Regions from separate parts of the Cobetia sp. D5 genome, predicted to be linked through region 1. Evidence: predicted binding sites of a transcription regulator. Region 1 holds the regulator's gene; each other region holds the start of a gene.
The links. Region 1 encodes sigma-54, which starts transcription at its own class of promoters, with help from an activator protein. Its sites were predicted from a motif close to TGGCACNNNNNTTGCTNT; they were not measured.
Positions count from the first base shown of each region.

Region 2: U0O11_RS06890 (putative urea ABC transporter substrate-binding protein) is a predicted target of sigma-54. The motif match lies at 1,858-1,875, and genes of this name have one in related genera.
Region 3: speB (agmatinase) is a predicted target of sigma-54. The motif match lies at 1,192-1,209, and genes of this name have one in related genera.
Region 4: U0O11_RS13080 (sugar phosphorylase) is a predicted target of sigma-54. The motif match lies at 1,387-1,404, and genes of this name have one in related genera.

Region 1 covers NZ_CP142020.1:812,209-815,318, forward strand. Annotated here, with positions in the region: gene U0O11_RS03425 (RNA polymerase factor sigma-54) at 482-1,930, opposite strand; gene lptB (LPS export ABC transporter ATP-binding protein) at 2,164-2,901, opposite strand; gene lptA (lipopolysaccharide transport periplasmic protein LptA) at 2,905-3,110, opposite strand, start outside.
Region 2 covers NZ_CP142020.1:1,637,982-1,641,091, forward strand. Annotated here, with positions in the region: gene U0O11_RS06885 (ABC transporter permease) at 1-392, opposite strand, end outside; gene U0O11_RS06890 (putative urea ABC transporter substrate-binding protein) at 501-1,649, opposite strand; guanidine-I (ykkC/yxkD leader) riboswitch at 1,703-1,811, opposite strand; gene U0O11_RS06895 (DUF6998 domain-containing protein) at 2,127-2,573, shown strand; gene U0O11_RS06900 (DUF6998 domain-containing protein) at 2,619-3,110, shown strand, end outside.
Region 3 covers NZ_CP142020.1:2,253,229-2,256,338, forward strand. Annotated here, with positions in the region: gene U0O11_RS09395 (sigma-54 interaction domain-containing protein) at 1-936, opposite strand, end outside; gene speB (agmatinase) at 1,338-2,288, shown strand; gene U0O11_RS09405 (YjiH family protein) at 2,629-3,110, shown strand, end outside.
Region 4 covers NZ_CP142020.1:3,131,819-3,134,928, forward strand. Annotated here, with positions in the region: gene nrdR (transcriptional regulator NrdR) at 139-627, opposite strand; gene U0O11_RS13075 (GlsB/YeaQ/YmgE family stress response membrane protein) at 1,026-1,274, shown strand; gene U0O11_RS13080 (sugar phosphorylase) at 1,637-3,110, shown strand, end outside.

The DNA.
Region 1 (3,110 bases):
AGATCAACGCTGCGCTGCATCGTGGCTCAGTGCTTGTCTTCAACTCAGTGAGGGGTATCGGAGTGGACTTCAAGGGCACGTCTGGTGGGTGGTGCGTGAAAGACGCGCAAGAAGGCGGGTTTTCGTCGCCAATGCCTGCATGTACGTCGCCTTTCAGGCGCTTCGATTGCGTGGAGCAAGCGGCGTTCCGGGAGGTTCTTCGGGTGTCATCCAGGTGCAATACGCGCAAAAGTGACTTTAAAAACATGCGATTGACGGTAAATGACGCTGCCGGAAAGGCGGTTTTTTACCATCATTCTGCGCGCCGTCATGGGCCATGACGGGTAATTGACGAGTGGTTGCCGGGATTACAGGGCACGCGACAGGCGCACCACTGCCCGCGAAGTCAGAGGCTGATGAGCGGACAATCCAGCGCTTGAGGTTGGCGGCGGCTGCCATTGTAGAGGTGAGAGCAGGGGGCATGGCAGCCGCAGGTGACGCGTCAGGCCAGACGCTTGCGCTCGCTGGAGGAGGGGATGCCCATCGCTTCGCGATACTTGGCCACGGTACGGCGTGCGACTTCGATGCCATCGCTGGCAAGCAGATCGACCAGCCGTGAGTCGGAGAGAGGCTTGCGGGCCGGCTCTTCCGCGATCAGCTTGCGGATGCGGGCACGAATGGCGGTGCTTGAGTGGGCGTCGCCACTGCCGCTGCCACCGACCTGGCTCGAGAAGAAGAACTTGAGCTCGAAGACGCCGCGCGGGGTGTGGATGTACTTCTGGGTCGTGACCCGCGAGATGGTCGATTCGTGCATCTCGACCACTTCGGCGATGTTGGCCAGAATCAGCGGCTTCATCCCTTCCTCGCCTTGCTCGAGGAAGTCGATCTGACGCGCCATGATCTCGCGGCCGACCTTGAGCAGGGTGTCATTGCGCGATGACAGGCTCTTCATCAGCCAGCGCGCTTCCTGCAGGTTGTCCTTGAGGAAGGTGTTGTCGGCGGACTTGTCGGCACGCTTGATCAGCGCGGCGTATTCCGGCTGGATGCGCAGCTTGGGCAGTGCTTCCGGGTTGAGCTCGACCTGCCAGCCGTGGCGGGTATGGCGCACCAGCAGATCAGGGATCACGTAATCGCTGGCGGGCTCGCCCCAGGCGGATGCCGGACGCGGATCGAGCGCGCGCACCAGGCGGATGACGTGGTCCAGCTCGTCATCGTCAAGGCTCAGGCGCCGCTTGAGCAGCTTGCGGTCATCGTTGCCCAGTGCCTCGAGGAATTGACGTACCAGGCGGCGCGCCTGCGCCAGCAGCGGCAGATCATCCGGCAGCAGTGCCAGTTGCAGCAGCAGGCATTCGCGCAGGTCACGAGCGAAGACGCCGGTCGGGTCGAACTGCTGCAGACGCAGCAATACCTGCTCGAGCTCGGAGGCCTTGAGGCCGGGCAGGCCCTGGCCGCGCAGGCCATCGACCAGTTCGTCGAGTGACAGGCTCAGATAGCCGGCACCGTCGACGGCATCGATCAGGCTCTCTGCCATCTGGCGTTCACGGCCATCGAGGTCGGTCATCGCCAGCTGCCAGCGCAGGTGGTCCTGCAGGCTCTCGACACTGGTATTGCGATCGAAGTCCGGCCCTTCTTCGCTCCCGCTGCCACTGCCGGAGCTGGTCAGGCTACCGGCGTGGTCCTGGTAGAGGTCCGACCAGTCACTGTCGAGGGGGTATTCCTCGGGAATCTCGCTCGAGGAGTCGGCAGTGGAGATCTCGCTCGAATCCTGTGTCTCGACGACATCCAGCGACTCGTAGTCCTCGTCGAGCTCCAACATGGGGTTGGACTCGAGGGCTTGCTGAATCTCCTGACGCAGGTCGAGCGTCGACAGCTGCAGCAGCTGGATCGCTTGCTGGAGCTGCGGCGTCATGGTCAGCGAGGTGCCGAGGCGGAGTTGCAGGGTGGGTTTCATGGAGTCAGTCAATTCACGGCAAAGGAACGTGCTTACTACGCTATACCGTGACTCGGGGCACTGACAAGTGGTTGCCGTGAATATTCAAGCAACTTGCATGCCATGTTTCCACCAAGGTGGTATGGACGTCATGCATGCGTCTGATGTCAGACATGAAAAAGCCGCTACGCGATAAAATCACGCAGCGGCTTTTGAAGCTTTCGCCTCCGGTGGACTCAGCGCAGCCGCTGACCCTAGAGCGTGAACTCGTGGCCCAGGTAGACGTCGCGCACCTGCTGGTTGGCCAGGATGGAGTCCGCATCACCGTGGGCGATGATCTGGCCATCGCCGACGATATAGGCGGTATCACAGATATCGAGTGTCTCGCGCACGTTGTGGTCGGTGATCAGCACGCCGATGCCACGATCGCGCAGTTGGCGCACGATGCTCTTGATCTCGCCCACCGAGATGGGGTCGACGCCGGCGAAGGGCTCATCGAGCAGCACGAAGTCCGGCTCGGTGGCCAGTGCACGGGCGATCTCGACCCGACGACGCTCCCCGCCGGACAGGCTCATGCCGGCGCTGGCGCGGATGTGCGTGATGCTGAATTCCTCGAGTAACTCTTCAAGGCGTGCCTTGCGGCCATTGCGATCCAGGTCCTTGCGGGTCTCCAGGATCGCCATGATGTTGTCGGCCACCGACAGCTTGCGGAAGATCGACGCCTCCTGCGGCAGATAGCCGATGCCGGCGCGTGCGCGCTGATGCATGGCGGCAGCGGAGAGGTCCTTGTCATCGATGGAGACGTTGCCGGCATCGGCGCGCACCAGCCCGACGATCATGTAGAACGAGGTCGTCTTGCCGGCGCCGTTGGGGCCCAGCAGGCCGACGATGTCGCCCTGGCGGATCTCCAGCGAGATGTCCTTGACCACCTTGCGGCCCTTGTAGGCCTTGGCCAGATGGCGAGCGCTCAGCGTACGCGGAGTAGCAGTCATGACTCAGTTTTCCTTGCTGGCATTGGCGCCGCGCGGCGTCAGAGTCATGTGCACGCGACCGCCTTCGGTCTGCTGTGCCGTCTTGCTGTTGTTGGCGTTCACCTGGCGCTTGTCGAGGAAGTACTCCACGTAGCCGCCTTCGAAGGTGTCATCGCCTTTCTCGAGACGCGCGTTGCCGACCAGCTCCACGCGGCGCTCCAGTGCATGGT
Region 2 (3,110 bases), 830 kb from region 1:
AACAGGATCGGCAGAATCGCCATCGGCGGAATCAGGGACAGCACGGTAATCAGTGGTGACAGCTTGGCGCGCAGCAGCGGCAGGCCACCGGTGAGCAGGCCGACGGTCAGGCCGATCAGCGCACTGATCAGCACGCCGGCCAGCAGGCGTTCGAGACTGGCGAAGGTGTCGGTCCACAGCGGCAGATCGCCGGTGCGCACGTTGACCTCGGTGGCCAGTCGCGAGAACGACTCGCCCATGGCGGCGAAGGACGGCAGCAGGCGGTCATTCGGGTTGTCGAGCAGTCGCTGGTTGGACTGCACGATGTAAAGGATGGCCAGCAGCGCGAAGGGCAGGCCACCGAGCAGCCAGCGGCCACCACGGGAGGGTGTCAGATTGATCAGGCGTTTCATGCGCGGGCTCCACGGGTGCGAACGAGGGTGCGGTCGAGGGAGGCGGTCGGTTCACGTTCCGCGAGGCAGGCTGCCCCGCGGAGCGTGTGCGGCATCCACCGCGTGGCGTTACTGGCTGTCGGCCAGTGCGGCGGTGTAGCTCGGGTCGAAGCGCAGCATCACGTTGCCTTCATTGCCGATGACGCCGGCGGGGGTCTCGATACCGATGAAGCCGGCATCCGGGGCGCCTTCGCCCAACAGGCCCTGCGCGAAGCTGAAGTCGGCGATGTGCTGCATGGTGTCCTTGAGACTCGGCGCATTGAAGGCGGCCACGGCCTCGGCGGGGGTGTAGTACATGTGGGTCGCGGCCAGCTGGGACTGATAGCCGGCGAGGTCGGTGCCGGCGGCATCGGCCATCTGGGAGAGGGCGGCTTCGTCACCGGCCTTCATCTTCTCCATCACCTCATACCAGGCACCGACCAGTGCGTGGCCGAAGTCCGGGTTGTCCTTCAGCGTCTGGGTATTGACGACCATCAGGTCGAGAATCTCGCCGGGGATGTCGCTGGAGTTGAAGACTTCGGTGTAGCCGGGCATCTCCTTGAGCGTGGCCAGCTGCGGGTTCCAGGTCACCACCGCCTGGGTGTCGGTGTTGCTGGCCAGCGCCACGATGTCGGCATCGCCGGTATTGGTGGTGGTGAGATCGCGCTCGCTCATGCCGACGCTGTCCAGCGCGCGTGCCAGCAGGTAGTGGGAGACGCTGAACTGCACCAGATTGACCTCGCGGTCCTTCAGGGACTCGATGGAATCGCCATCGCGGACCATCACGCCGTCATTGCCATCGGAGTAGTCGCCCAGAATCAGCGCGGTGGAATCGACGCTGCTGGCGGCGGGGAGGGTGAGGGCGTCCATGTTGGTCATGGCGCAGCCATCGACATTGCCGGAGGTGTACTGATTGATGGACTCGACGTAATCGTTGACCTGCACCACATCGATATTGATGTCGTACTTCCTGGCCCACTTGTCGACGATGCCCTGGGTGTCCGCGTATTCCCACGGCATCCAGCCGGCATACACCGACCAGCACACGCTGAAGGAATCCTGCGCCATGGCCTGCGGGCTCAGCGATGCGCCAAGCAGCAGGGCGCCGGCCAGCGCAGCACGTCTGGAAGCGTTTCGGGAAACGGCGGATGAAGCAGATGAGACAGCAGCGGATGACACCTGGGCGCTGGCATCCGAGGGGGAAGTCGCGGACTGGGAAAGGCGAGTGAGCTGGGTCATTGTCGTTATCTCCGGCGGAAAAAGTGAGAGGCGCCGACCTTTACAGGCTTTGCGTCTCCCGGGCTTTTGTCCCGCCGTGTAACCCCCAGCTTGGAGGTCGAGTGCTCTCGGACCAGTCGTGACGGCTATCAGCCAGTCACCGGAACCCTAGCGCTCCATTGGTGTAGATTTTCGATTGTTGTATGCCTATCGGTGCCTCGGTGAATGTCTAGCAGGAAGTGTGCCGGAGAGAATTTCTTCATATAAAACAATGCTATATAAGATTTCATGCAGCATGGATATGCATATCGAAAGCGTACGCTGCACCAATTTGATGAATTTCTCCGTCTCTTGCACCTTGGTGAAGTCAGTCGAGAGTGAGTGCTATCCAGTGACCAGTGAGAGAGAAATCCAGAGATATTTTTAATACACAATTGGTTGTTTTCAAAATATGGTAAAGATAATATGTGATTACCTTGGATAATTGATGACTAAATTGTGGATAAAAATAAACTCAAAAGCTTGGTAGGCGACTTATATAATATTGTTAATGAGCTGGAAGAAATGTTCCCCGGGCGACATTTCACTCCGGATGGCCATATGGTAGGGAGTCTAGGAGAGTGTCTAGTTGCCAATGCATATGATCTAGAGCTTTTGACTGCTTCCAACAAAGGGTATGACGCTATCGCCAAGTGCGGTACCAAGATCGAAATCAAGGCAACACAAGCGAAATCGGTTGCATTTCGCAGTGAGCCCGAGCATGCAATTGTGATCAAGATTTTACCCGATGGTAGCTTTGAAGAAATCTATAATGGCCCTGGGTCATTAGTCTGGCAGCAGTTTTCTGAAAAGAAATTACCTAGTAACGGGCAGTTTCAGATTTCTCTTGCAAAACTGAAAGTGATGAACAAGTCAGTCCGTTTTGAAGAGCGTATAAGGCCGTAATATAAATGCATTATGCATATGTAAACCTTCTATGAGTAGTTGATCATGGCACTTTCACAGATGCAGATCATCCAATCCTTGGGTGAGGCAATGGCCTGGTTCGAGCGAGAACTGAACTGGGGCGTGCCGCCGACTGAGCTACGTCATCTTTGCGGACGCATTGGTGAGCTTTACGCTGCATTGATCACCAATGGTCAGATGGCGACCGAGGTGAATCAGCGCGGCTATGACGTGGTAAGCGGTGACGGTGAGCGAATCTCGGTCAAAACCACTGCGATGATGGGCGGTGGGGGCAATGTTGCTTTCAATCCCCGTTCGTTGGATGAAGTGGAGCGCATCATCATCCTGCGTATCAATACAGAAGAGATGCAGATCGAGAAGTTGCTGGATGCCACAGTGGAAGAGGCCCGGTCGCTGATGTCGCCGGAGCGCGCGGGCAAGCAGAGTATCTCGTTGTCTCGATTGGCCAAGACTACGAAGCCACGCAGCGAGCTGAAAGCCGTGCGTGAAGTCATGTTCGCGTCTTGTCTTGTTCGT
Region 3 (3,110 bases), 1.4 Mb from region 1:
CACCTTGAGCAGCTTGGTCTGGGTGGCCAGCGGCAGCTCACCGATCTCATCGAGGAACAGGGTGCCGCCTTCGGCCTGCTCCATCAGGCCCGCCTTGCCACGGTTGCCCGCGCCGGTGAAGGCACCGGCCTGATAGCCGAACATCTCGGACTCGAACAGGCTCTCGGGAATGGCGCCGCAGTTCACCTCGATGAAGGGGCCGTCGGCGCGTTGGCTCCAGCGATGCAGTTGATGGGCGAAGGCCGTCTTGCCGACCCCGGATTCACCCAGCATCAATACCGTGGCGTTGGTGGGCGCGACCCGCTTGAGCAGCAGCGCTATCTCGCGCATCACCGGGCTTCTGACCTGCAGCTCGCCCAGCTCCAGCGCGGCGTCTTCGCACTCGGCCTGCTCTCGTGCTGATTGTTCACGTTGCCGCTGTTCAGCCTGGCTCTGTGCATATTGCTCAGTGTCGTGGACTGCTTGCCCTGCCCCCGCCGTTGCCCGAACGCCCTCGGCCTGATTGACGCCGCCCAGCTCACCGCCGCGTGAGTTACGACGCAGGTGATCACTGAAGCGCTGCTGGAGCACCGCGTACTCCTGCTGCAATAGCTGGATATCGGTGAGATCCATCGAGCGGCTGACCACGCACTCGAGCTTGCCCGCAACGAACACTGGATGCGCCTGCGCCACCACCCGCCGCCCGGTGGCGGTGAGCTGCATCATCTGCAGCGTGCGCCCCGTGCGCAGCACCTCCAGGCTGATGGAGGGCTTGAGCACGCCGCTGGCTTCCAGCTCATGCACGTTGGCGGCACACAACTCCTCGCGGGTCATGCCATAGACCGCCGCGGCGCCGGGGCTGACATCCATCACCTGACCATCCGCATTGACCACGAAGTAGTGATCATGAGCGGTGTCGATGATGGTCTTGAGAATCTGACGGTCGAGCTCTGACATGGCGGGCACCTCATGGTCGAGCCTGTGAATCGGGCGGGCTTTCCAGCGCTTCTTTCTATCAGTTCTTCCCAGCAGGTCTTTCTAGCTGGTCTTTCTCGCACGGCGCTTGAAGACACTCTCGATGATGCCCGAATGTGATCCACAAATGAATCAGTGATCCATTTTTGAATCATTAATGGCGCACGAGTGATCCAGAAATAAATCACTCAGCCATTGCCCTCAAATAAAACCCAATAAAATCAATCAACTAAAAGTTGGCACGATTACTGCAATGCTGGGGTATGCGCCAAGGAAGATCGCTGGCTTTCATGACACCGTCCGGCCGAGCGATCAGGCGAACAATCACAATACCCCGCTCGCCGTCACGTTAGCGCGAGCGACTCAAGACCCTGGAGAGACAGATGAGCGAGTTCAATCAGCCGCTGGGCGGCAACGACATGCCACGTTTCGGCGGCCCGGCCACCATGATGCGTCTGCCGGCTCAGGAAACCGCGGAAGGCCTGGACGCCGCCTTTATCGGCATTCCGCTGGACATCGGTACCTCCAACCGTCCGGGCGCACGTCTCGGTCCGCGCCAGATCCGTGATGAATCGCGCATGCTGCGCCCCTACAACATGGCCACCCGCGCCGCGCCCTTCGATAGCCTGCAGGTGGCGGACATCGGCGATGTGCCGATCAACACCTTCCACCTGCCCAAGAGCATGGACATCATCGAGAAATTCTACGATGAAGTGCTCAGCCACGATTGCGTGCCGCTCACCCTGGGTGGTGACCACACCGTCACCCTGCCGGTGCTGCGCGCCATCGCCAAGAAGCACGGGCCGGTCGGCCTGATCCACATCGATGCCCACGCCGACGTCAACGACCACATGTTCGGTGAGCCCATCGCCCACGGCACGCCGATTCGCCGCGCCCAGGAAGAAGGCCTGCTCGACAGCAATCGCGTGGTGCAGATCGGCCTGCGTGGCACCGGCTACTCCGCCGATGACTTCGACTGGTGCCGCCAGCAGGGCTTCCGTGTCGAGACCGCCGAGATGTGCTGGTTCAAGTCACTCGCCCCGCTGATGGCCGAAGTGCGCGACATGATGGGCGACCGCCCGGTGTACATCACCTTCGACATCGATGGGCTGGACCCCTCCGTCGCCCCCGGCACCGGCACCGTGGAAGCCGGCGGCCTGACCATGCCGCAGGGCATGGAAATCGTGCGTGGCGCGCGTGGCCTCAACATCGTCGGCGGTGACCTGATGGAAGTCTCCCCGCCCTACGACACCAGCGGCAACACCGCATTGATGGGCGCGACCCTGCTCTACGAAATGCTCTGCGTACTGCCGGGCGTGCAACAGCGCGACTGATCCACGAACGATCCACGAATGACCCGCTGTCCTGCTGTACCCGCGCCGGGGGCCCGTCCCGCCCTCGGCGCACACAGAATCACTCGAGACGATACGGCATGATGCATCACACAATGCTCGGCTAGAGCCTGACCATTACAACAAGATCTAGGTGACCCGAATGACAACCAGCATCGACTCCGCGGCGGACCATACGCCGCCCCGCGCTATTTCCGACTCTGTCTCAAGTTCCGTATCAAGTTCTAGCTCAGGTGCTGAACAGCCTGAGACCGCCAAGCCACAGAAGGCGCAGAAAGACCTCATCGCCACCCGCCCCGTGCCGCTGACGGCCAAGGGGCTGATGAAATTCCTGGTGCCGTCACTGCTCGGCGTCAGCTTCTTTCTGGTGCCGTTCAGTGTCGGCGACACCATCAACATCGGCATGGGCCTGATGGCCGATTGGCTCAAGGCCACGCTCGGCAGCGCCTTGCCCGCCATCGCCGTTGCGGTGCTGTGTCTGTCGGTGATCCTCACCGGCTTCGTCAAGCTCGCCAAGCCCGCCTGGGCACGTCAGGGCGCGGCGCACGAGCTGTTCGACGTCTCGCCGGTATGGTTCGCCATGCGCGCCCTCGGCGCCATCTTCGCGCTGATGACCTACTTCCAGTGGGGGCCAACCCAGGTCACCGCAGCCTTCACCGGCGGCGTGATGCTCAATGATCTCGCGCCGGTACTGCTGACCTTCTTCTTCTTCGCGGCCATTCTGCTGCCGCTGCTGGTTGACTTCGGCTTCATGGAATTCATCGGCAGCCTGGTGCGTCGCCCGTTCCGCGCCATCTTCAATCT
Region 4 (3,110 bases), 1.9 Mb from region 1:
CTTGGCGTGAAACGAGAGAAGGTCAGGCGTTGCCCAGACGGCAGACAATACCCCGAGGCCTGAGCCACGCAGCGTGACGCGACAGGGCCAGCAGGCGCAGGCCTCGAGGGCATCTGCAAGGATGCCTGTGGCGAGGCATCAGGGCCGCGCGTCTTCCTCGCCCGGCAGGAAGCTGGGTTCCTGGGCGAGACGGTCAATCTCGGCGCGGAACTCATCAAGATCCTGGAAGCGACGATAGACCGAAGCGAAGCGGATATAGGCGACCTGATCCAGCCGCTTGAGCTGCTGCATGACCTCATCACCGATGCGCCGCGCCTCGATCTCACGTTCGCCGGTGGCACGCAGACGCTGACGAATGCGCTCCACCGCGGCCTCGATCAGCTCGGAGGAAACCGGGCGCTTTTCCAGCGCGCGCAGCATGCCGGCACGCAGCTTGTGCTCATCGAAGCTCTCACGCGAACCGTCGCCCTTGACCACGCGCGGCATGACCAGCTCCGCCGTTTCGTAGGTCGTGAAACGCTCACCGCAGGCCGCGCACTGGCGACGCCGCCGCACCTGGTCACCCTCGACCACCAGTCGGGAATCCGTGACCTTGGTTTCATGAGTTCCACAGAAGGGACAGTGCATGTTGGAGAGCCTGCTTGGGTGCGAGGTGGCTGCGGCCCCGCGCGAAGCACAGCGAGGAAGTGGCGCAGCGCAGCCGAATGACAGCGAATGGCGGGTATTGTAACCGTTAAGGCACCGCCACGGGAGCCTATGTCAGCCCCGACATGACTGAACTAGCCTTGAGGAGCGCCCAAGGGGCGACAGGAGTTTCCTGGATTGTCGCCCCGGGGGGGCGGACACCGCGGCGAAAGCGTCCATCAACCTGCCGGCAGGCTTGAAATCCCCGCCCGATAACCGAAAGATGACATCAGGGTGCAGCGCCTCACAAGGACGCTTGCCCGAGCCGTGAAATCCTTTCACGACTGGCGGCAGATGATCTCTGCCGCGAGATTGATCACGATGACGCAAGGAGCTGCGACATGGGAATCATTGCATGGATCATATTCGGTCTTATTGCCGGCATCATCGCCAAGGTGATCGTGCCCGGCAAGGACCCGGGTGGCATCATCGTCACCAGCATCATCGGCATCCTGGGTGCCGTTGTCGGTGGCTGGGTCGGCACCCTGATGGGCTTCGGTGAAGTGACGGGATTCAATCTGGCCAGCTTTGTCATTGCCGTGCTCGGCGCCGTCATTCTGCTGATTCTGTATCGCGTGCTGCGCAAGTAAAGCATGTCATGAAGCGCAGTGGCGTCAGCTGGCCGCAGGCCACATGACGCCAGACAGGACGGCCAGCCGGCACATGCAGGCTGGCCGTCCTGCCTTGCAGGCTTGACGAATCTGGCCCGAGGCGTGCATGACTCATGAGTAAAGGCGCCAGGCCGTCACCCACGGGCGCCGCTGAGCGATGCGCCATTCAGGGATTTCACCAAGCGACGGCCAGCCGACTTCATCTGATATGTGATTTCCAGTCTTGCCACCGGCCCCGCAGGATTGCACCGGCGGGCTTCCCGAAGATCACCCGCGACACGCTCTGCCATTGCGGCTCACGAGGCAGAGTCTGACCGCTTTTGCTGCCACGAGGATTGCCCATGTCCGATACGTCATCTCCCGATCACTCGACATCCACTGCCTCAGATCCTGCGCCGAGCGAGGGCAGCGCCAGGCCACGCGCCAGAGTCTCTCTCGCCAAACGTCTCTCGCAAGCTGATTTCCAGGCGCACGCCACACGCCTGCTCGCCGAGATCTACCCACAGCGTCATGAAGAAGTCCTCAGACGCCTGGAGACGGTGCTGGATTTCCATCGCACGCGCCTCAACCCCCGCGTACCGGAAGGCGAGCCGCTCTGGAGCGAGCGCGACCAGTGGCTGATCACCTACGGCGACAGCCTGCAGCAGGAAGGCGAGGCGCCACTGGCGACCCTGCACGACTTCCTCGCCAGCCGACTGGACGACAGCCTGTCCGGTGTCCACGTGCTGCCCTTCTTTCCGTGGAGCAGCGATGACGGCTTCAGCGTCATCCACTATCGCGAGGTCAATCCGGTCCTCGGCGACTGGCAGGACATCCGGCGCCTGAGTGAGCAGCGCGACCTGATGGCAGACCTGGTCATCAATCACTGCTCGCGCGAGTCACTGTGGTTCGCCGATTATCTGGCCGGCGTGCAGCCCGGCCGCGACTACTTCATCGAGATGGACCCCGACACCGATGTCTCCGAGGTCGTGCGCCCGCGTCCATCTGCCCTGCTCACGCCGGTGCATACCCGTCGTGGCCTGCGCCATCTTTGGGCAACCTTCTCGGATGACCAGATCGACCTGAACTTCGCCAATCCCGATGTGCTGCTCGAGTTCATCGGCATCCTGCTTTACTACCTCGAGCAGGGCGCGGGCATCATCCGCCTCGATGCGGTGGCATTCCTGTGGAAACGCCAGGGCACCTCCTGCATCCACCTGCCGGAGACACACGCCGTGGTGCGCCTGCTGCGCGCCATCGTCGACCATCTGGCGCCGGGCAGCCTGTTGATCACCGAAACCAACGTGCCCCACGCCGAGAACATGTCCTACTTCGGGCTCGATCGCCTGTCACAGCACGACCTCACCGCCATCGAGGGCAGCGCCCAGGCCGATGAAGCGCACCTGATCTATCAGTTCACGCTGCCGCCGCTGACGCTGCACACCCTGACCTCCGGCGATGCCAGCGCCCTGACCCAGTGGGCCACCAGCCTGCCGTCCCTGCCTTCCGGCTGCAGCTACTTCAACTTCACCGCCAGTCACGACGGTATCGGCGTTCGCGCCCTTGAGGGCCTGCTGCCCGACCACGAGCGCGACACCCTGGTGCGGCTGGTGCATGACTTCGGTGGCTACGTCAGCATGCGCGCCAACCCGGGCCGCGCCGACACCCCCTATGAGCTCAACATCAGCTACTTCGATGCGCTCAAGGGCACGCGGCGCGGCCAGGACCCGTGGCAGATCGAGCGCTTCATCGCCAGCCAGACCCTGATGCTGAGCCTGCAGGGCATCCCGGGGCTGTACATCCACTCGCTGACCGCGACTCCCAACCACCAGGAAG